Alloyangia pacifica: one gene and its partner. The protein of the gene in region 2 interacts with the protein of the main gene of each other region in a pairwise test. Links are inferred from orthologs where the notes say so. Each region holds a gene or a part of one and is shown on either strand. Other genes may lie near its edges.

Region 1 (3,260 bases), 1.0 Mb from region 2 along the record:
CGGCCGATTTCGAATTCAGACAAATGCGCGCCCCCCATGCTTGGGACCAATGTAGGGGCTGCGCCCGCGCTCTGCGAGTCTCAGCCGAAAACGCCCGACCAGTCTATGCCGCGGATGCCGTCGATGACGAATTGCACCGCGAGCGCCGCCAGCAACATGCCGAAGAGCCGGGTGACGACGACGATCCCCACGTGGCCCAGAGCGCGCTCGATGGGGCCGGCGACGAAGAAGCAGGCGAGGGTCATCAGCAGCACGATCACCAGCACGCCGAGGATCATCGCGGTCTCGAGCGGACCGGGTGAATGTCCGACCAGCAGGATGATCGTGGCGATGGCACCGGGGCCGGCGATCAGCGGGATGGCGATGGGGAAGATCGACGGATCGGGCATGACCTCGTCCTCGACCTTGTCTTCGCGCCGCTTGGTGCGGCGCTCGAAGAGCATGTCGAGCGCGGTGATGAACAGCAGCAGCCCGCCCGAGATGCGGAAGGCCGACATGGAAATGCCGATGAATCCGAGCACCGCCTCGCCGAAGAAGGCGAAGAGCATGAGGATCGCCAGCGCGGTGATGCAGGCCCGGATCCCGACCGCGCGCCGATGCGCGGCATCGGCGCCCTGGGTCAGCGCGATGAAGACCGGGGTCAGCCCGATGGGGTCGATCACCACGAAAAGCGTGGCGAAGGCGCTGATGATCAAGGCCATGTCCATGGGTACTGGCTAGGGCCTCGCGCGGGCGCTGTCCAGAAAAAGCCTGCCGGCTCAGCCGGCTTCCGCCGTTTCGAGCTTCTCCATTGCCGCTTCCCAGAGCGCCTCGGCGCGGCGCAGCCCGTCCATGACTTCGGCGTACTTGCGGTTCCAGGTCTCCAGCTCGCCCGCTCGGGTCGCCTCGTAGAGCTCGGGGTTGGCGAGCTTGGAGGCAAGCTTCTCGCGCATCTCCTCGATCTTGGCGACGCGCTCTTCGCACTTGCGCGCCTCCGAGCGCAGCGCGAGGACCTCGTCACGGCTGGCGCGCTTCGGCTTCGGCGCGGCCTTTTCGGCCTTGGCGGGCTTTGCCGGCTTGTCCTGCGTCAGCAGCATCTTGCGGTAGGCCTCGAGGTCTTCCTCGTAGGGGGTCACCGTGCCGTCCTTGACCAGCCACAGACGGTCGGCAACCAGCCCCAGCAGGTGCATGTCGTGCGAGACAAGGATCACCGCGCCGGAATAGGCGGTCAGCGCCTCGACCAGCGCTTCGCGGCTCTCGATGTCGAGGTGGTTGGTCGGCTCGTCGAGGATCAGCATGTGCGGCGCATCGAGCGTTGCCAGCAGCAGCGACAGGCGCGCCTTCTGCCCGCCCGAGAGGCGCCCGACCTCGGTCTCGGCCTGGTTGGCACCGAGGCCGAAGCCCGCCAGCTGCGCGCGCAGCTTCGAGGGGGCACTGTCGGGACGCTCGCGCTGCAGGTGCTGCAGGGGCGTTTCGTCGAGGTGCAACTCGTCGACCTGGTGCTGGGCGAAATAGCCGATGCGCAATTTCGAACTGGACGTCATCTTGCCGTCCATCAGCGCCAAACGCCCGGAAAAGAGCTTCGACAGTGTCGACTTGCCCTGGCCGTTGCGGCCGAGCAGCGCGATGCGGTCGTCCTGGTCGATGCGCAGCGAGAGCTTGCGCAGCACCACCTTGTCGCCATAGCCGGTGGAGGCATTCTCCAGCGCCAGGATCGGCGGCGAGAGTTCGTCGGGCTGCGGGAAGGTGAAGACGCGCTTGGCGGCCTCCTCGGGCGGGGTGATCCGCTCCATCTTCTCCAGCATCTTCACGCGTGCCTGCGCCTGACGGGCCTTGGAGGCCTTGGCGCGGAAGCGGTCGACGAAGCTCTGCAGGTGGGCGCGGCGCTCGTCCTGCTTCTTGGCCGCTGCCGCGAGCACGGCGCGGCGTTCGGCGCGGGTGCGCGCGAAGGTGTCGTAATTGCCCTGGTAGAGCACCAGCTTGCGCTCCTCGAGGTGGAGGATCGCGCCGACGGCCCGGTTCAACAGGCCGCGATCGTGGGAGATCACGATCACCGTGTGCGGGTAGCTCTGCAGGTAGCTCTCGAGCCAGAGCGCCCCTTCGAGGTCGAGGTAGTTGGTCGGCTCGTCGAGGAGCAGCAGGTCAGGCTCGGCAAAGAGAACGCCGGCGAGCGCAACGCGCATCCGCCAGCCGCCCGAGAAGTCCGAGCAGGGGCGCTGTTGGGCCGCCTCGTCGAAGCCGAGGCCCTTGAGGATCGTCGCGGCGCGCGCCTCGGCGGACCAGGCGTCGATGTCCGCGAGACGGGTCTGGATGTCGGCGATGCGGTGCGGGTCGGTGGCGGTCTCGGCCTCGGCCATCAGCGAGGCGCGCTCGAGGTCGCAGGCCAGCACGGTCTCGATCAGGGAGACATCCGAGGCAGGCGCCTCCTGCGCCACGCCGCCGATCTTGGCGCGGGCGGGCAGCTCGATCTCGCCGCCATCGAGCGTGAGCTCGCCGCGGATGAGCCGGAAGAGCGTGGTCTTGCCCGCGCCGTTGGGACCGACGAGGCCAACCTTGTGGCCCGCGGGAATCACGGCGGAGGCCTCCTCGAGCAGAGGGCGGCCTTCGACGGAATAGGAGATGTCTCGAATACTCAGCATGGCGCCGCCATAGCAGAGCCTTCGGGCGGGCAACATCCCCCTTCGTGCATATCGCGCTTGCCCGGCGTTTCTGCCTACGCCGATGACGCGATGTGCGTATTTGGAAAGGGAAGAAAGGTGGCACTGCCTAGCGTCTTGTCTTTCCAAAATGCGCCGGGGTGAATTGGCCGTGGGACAAGAGGGGCAGAGCCCCTTTCTGCCTGTGGAAGAGGCAGCGGGGGCCACGGGGTCTTCCCAATTCCTCAACCCCATGGTAACGCCCCCACCAGAGAATGCTGGCCGGGCCGTTGCCCGGCCTTGTGACATTGGAGAGACCAAAATGGCCGTCGAACGCACCCTTTCGATCATCAAGCCCGACGCAACCCGCCGCAACCTGACCGGCAAGATCAACGCCAAGTTCGAGGAAGCGGGCCTGCGCATCGTTGCGCAGAAGCGCATCCAGCTGACCCCGGCGCAGGCTGGCGAGTTCTACAAGGTGCACGCCGAGCGCCCGTTCTACGGCGAGCTGTGCGAATTCATGGCCTCCGAGCCGGTTGTCGTGCAGGTGCTGGAAGGCGAAGGCGCGATCGCCAAGAACCGTGAAGTGATGGGCGCCACCAACCCGGCCGACGCCGCAGAGGGCACCATCCGCGCAGAGTTCGC
Region 2 (3,869 bases):
GTGAGATCGGTGGTTCGGCGGAAGAGGAAGCCGCTGAGTTCCTCGCCGAGCAAAAGAAAAAGGGCCGCTGGAAGCCGACCGCCGGTTTCATCGCGGGCCGCACCGCTCCTCCGGGACGCCGTATGGGCCACGCTGGCGCGATCGTCGCCGGTGGCAAGGGCGACGCCGAGTCCAAGATCGAGGCGATGAAATCCGCCGGCATCGTGGTCGCGGACAGCCCGGCTACGCTTGGTGAGGCTGTAATGAAGGCCATCAAAGCCTAAGTAGAACTCAGCGGGGCGGCATTGCCCGCCCCGCGCCCCCGCAAGGGTTCCGGCCCGAACACCGCCCGGAGCATCATGACGGGGGCCTTTCCCGAAGGCCCCCTCCTGCTGCTTCAACGATCGGTCAGAAAGGAATACGCGCGATGACGGATCAAGGCTCGAATGACCAGTTCCACGCCCTCAGCTTCATGCAGGGTGCGAACGCGGAATATCTCGAACAGATGTACGCCCGCTACGCGAACGACCCCTCCGCGGTGGACGAGGCGTGGAACGAGTTCTTCAAACAGCTCGGCGACGACGAGACCAGCGTGAAGGCCGAGGCGCAGGGCGCCTCCTGGGAGCGCGCCGACTGGCCGCCGACCCCGAACGACGACCTCACCGCCGCGATCACCGGCGAGTGGCCGCTGATGCCCGTCGCCGAGACCAAGGGCGCCGGCAAGAAGATCGCCGAGAAAGCCACCGAGAAGGGCGTCGCGGTCACCGACGATCAGATCAAGCGGGCAGTGCTCGACTCGATCCGAGCGCTGATGATCATCCGCGCGCACCGGATCCGCGGCCACCTCGCCGCCGATCTCGACCCGCTGGGCCTGCACGGCAAGGATCCGCACCCCGAGCTTGACCCCAAGGCCTACGGCTTCACCGAGGCCGACATGGACCGCCCGATCTTCATCGACAACGTGCTCGGCCTGCAGGTCGCCTCGATGCGCGAGATCATGGGCGTGCTCAAGCGCACCTACTGCGGCACCTTCGCGCTGCAGTACATGCACATCTCGGACCCCGAACAATCCGCCTGGCTCAAGGAGCGCATCGAGGGCTACGGCAAGGAAGTGAAATTCACCCGTGAGGGCCGCAAGGCGATCCTCAACAAGATGGTGGAAGCCGAGGGCTTCGAGAAGTTCCTGCACGTCAAGTACATGGGCACCAAGCGCTTCGGCCTCGACGGCGGCGAGTCGCTGATCCCCGCGATGGAGCAGATCATCAAGCGCGGCGGCAGCCTCGGCATCAAGGAAATCGTCTTCGGCATGCCGCACCGCGGCCGCCTGTCGGTGCTCGCCAACGTGCTGCAAAAGCCCTACCGCGCGATCTTCAACGAATTCCAGGGCGGCTCGTTCAAGCCCGAGGACGTGGACGGCTCCGGCGACGTGAAATACCACCTCGGCGCCTCTTCGGACCGCGAGTTCGACGGCAACAAGGTGCACCTGTCGCTGACCGCCAACCCCTCGCACCTCGAGGCGGTGAACCCGGTGGTTCTGGGCAAGGTCCGCGCCAAGCAGGACCAGCTCGGCGACACCGAGCGCACGCAGGTGCTGCCCGTGCTGCTGCATGGCGACGCGGCTTTTGCCGGCCAGGGCGTCGTGGCCGAGTGCTTTGCGCTCTCGGGCCTGCGCGGCCACCGCACCGGCGGCACCATCCACATCGTGGTGAACAACCAGATCGGCTTCACCACCGCGCCGCACTTCTCGCGCTCCTCGCCCTACCCCACCGACAACGCGCTGGTGGTCGAGGCGCCGATCTTCCACGTCAACGGTGACGACCCCGAGGCCGTGGTCCACGCCGCCAAGGTGGCGATCGAGTTCCGCCAGAAGTTCGGCAAGGACGTGGTCATCGACATGTTCTGCTACCGTCGGTTCGGTCACAACGAGGGCGACGAGCCCATGTTCACCAACCCGATCATGTACAAGAAGATCAAGCAGCAGAAGACCACGCTGACGCTCTACACCGATCGCCTCGTCAAGGACGGTCTCATCCCCGAGGGCGAGATCGAGGACATGAAGGCGGCCTTCCAGGCGCACCTCAACGAGGAGTTCGAGGCCGGCAAGACCTACAAGCCGAACAAGGCAGACTGGCTTGACGGCCGCTGGTCGCACCTCGACGCGCAGAAGGAAGGCAACTACCAGCGCGGCGAGACGGCGATCGCGCCCGAGACCATGGCCGATGTCGGCAAGGGGCTGACCACCGTCCCCGAGGGCTTCCCGCTGCACAAGACCGTGGGCCGCTTCCTCGACGCGCGCTCGAAGATGTTCGAGACCGGTGAGGGCTTCGACTGGGCCACCGGCGAGGCACTGGCCTTCGGCTCGCTGCTGACCGAGGGCTACCCGGTCCGCCTCGCGGGGCAGGACTCCACCCGCGGCACCTTCTCGCAGCGGCACTCGGGCCTCATCAACCAGGACAACGAAGAGCGCTACTACCCGCTCAACAACATCCGCGAGGGCCAAGCCCGCTACGAGGTCATCGACTCGGCGCTGTCGGAATACGCGGTCTCGGGCTTCGAATACGGCTACTCGCTGGCCGAGCCCAACTCGCTCGTGCTCTGGGAAGCCCAGTTCGGCGACTTCGCCAACGGCGCGCAGATCATGTTCGACCAGTTCATCTCGTCGGGTGAATCGAAGTGGCTGCGCATGTCGGGCCTCGTGTGCCTGCTGCCGCACGGCTACGAAGGCCAGGGCCCCGAGCACAGCTCGGCCCGCCTCGAGCGCTTCTTGCAGATGTGCGGCCAGGACAACTGGATCGTGGCCAACGTCACGACCCCGGCCAACTACTTCCACATCCTGCGCCGCCAGCTGCACCGCAGCTACCGCAAGCCGCTGATCATGATGACGCCGAAATCGCTTCTGCGTCACAAGCTGGCGGTTTCCGAAGCCAAGGACTTCGTCACCGGCTCCTCGTTCCACCGCGTCCTCTGGGACAGCGCGGAATCGGGCGAGAGCGCGACCAAGCTGGTGGCCGACGACAAGATCAAGCGCGTCGTGATGTGCTCGGGCAAAGTCTATTACGACCTGCTCGAAGAGCGCGACGCCCGCGGCATCGACGATGTCTACCTGTTGCGGATCGAGCAGTTCTATCCCTTCCCGGCGATCTCGCTGGTCAAGGAGCTGGAACGCTTCAAGGGCGCCGAGATGGTGTGGTGCCAGGAAGAGCCCAAGAACCAGGGCGCCTGGACCTTCATCGAGCCCAATATCGAATGGGTGCTTGGCCGGATCGACGCCACGCACAAGCGGCCGGTCTACGTCGGCCGCGCCACCTCGGCCTCGCCCGCCACGGGTCTGGCCAGCCAGCACAAGGCACAGCAAGAGGCGCTTGTGAACGAAGCGCTGACCATCGAAGGGAAATGAAGCGATGACGACCGAAGTGCGCGTCCCCACGCTGGGCGAATCCGTGACCGAAGCCACGGTGGCCACCTGGTTCAAGAAGCCCGGTGACTCCGTCGCCGTGGACGAGATGCTCTGCGAGCTCGAGACCGACAAGGTGACCGTCGAGGTTCCCTCCCCGGTCGCCGGTGTGCTCGCCGACATCGTGGCCAAGGAAGGCGACACCGTGGGCGTCGACGCCCTGCTCGCCAATGTCACCTCCGCGGGCGAAGCCGGCGCCGAGCAGGTCGAGGAACGCCCCTCGGCCAAGTCCGACAAGGCCGAAAAGTCCGGCGAGGCCCCCGCCTCCTCGGGCGGCGAAGAGGTCAAGGTGATGGTCCCCACGCTGGGCGAATCCGTCTCCGAAGCCACCGTCGCCACCTGGTTCAAGAAGGTCGGTGACACCGTCGCCGCTGACGAGATGCTCTGCGAGCTCGAGACCGACAAGGTCTCGGTCGAAGTGCCGGCGCCCGCCGCG

Evidence for each region.
Region 1: the proteins of CEW88_RS11220 (region 2) and abc-f interact in binary tests that used the Escherichia coli proteins (3 or more experiments, as listed by UniProt). The link is inferred for Alloyangia pacifica from one-to-one orthologs.

Annotation. Positions count from the first base shown.
Region 1 is NZ_CP022189.1:1,325,429-1,328,688, forward strand. Bases 189-3,137 are described here. They hold abc-f (ribosomal protection-like ABC-F family protein), read right to left. Parts: upstream 2,619-3,137; coding sequence 759-2,618; downstream 189-758. Other genes in these bases: CEW88_RS06370 (MarC family protein), read right to left, coding at 189-707; ndk (nucleoside-diphosphate kinase), read left to right, coding at 2,938-3,137. Also shown: CEW88_RS06365 (retropepsin-like aspartic protease family protein), read right to left, coding at 1-23; more of CEW88_RS06370, read right to left, coding at 81-188; more of ndk, read left to right, coding at 3,138-3,260. UniProt on the Escherichia coli protein: Genetic data indicate it may be involved in ribosome assembly or function.
Region 2 is NZ_CP022189.1:2,330,042-2,333,910, forward strand. Bases 19-3,576 are described here. They hold CEW88_RS11220 (2-oxoglutarate dehydrogenase E1 component), read left to right. Parts: upstream 19-406; coding sequence 407-3,376; downstream 3,377-3,576. Other genes in these bases: sucD (succinate--CoA ligase subunit alpha), read left to right, coding at 19-263; odhB (2-oxoglutarate dehydrogenase complex dihydrolipoyllysine-residue succinyltransferase), read left to right, coding at 3,381-3,576. Also shown: more of sucD, read left to right, coding at 1-18; more of odhB, read left to right, coding at 3,577-3,869. UniProt on the Escherichia coli protein: E1 component of the 2-oxoglutarate dehydrogenase (OGDH) complex which catalyzes the decarboxylation of 2-oxoglutarate, the first step in the conversion of 2-oxoglutarate to succinyl-CoA and CO(2).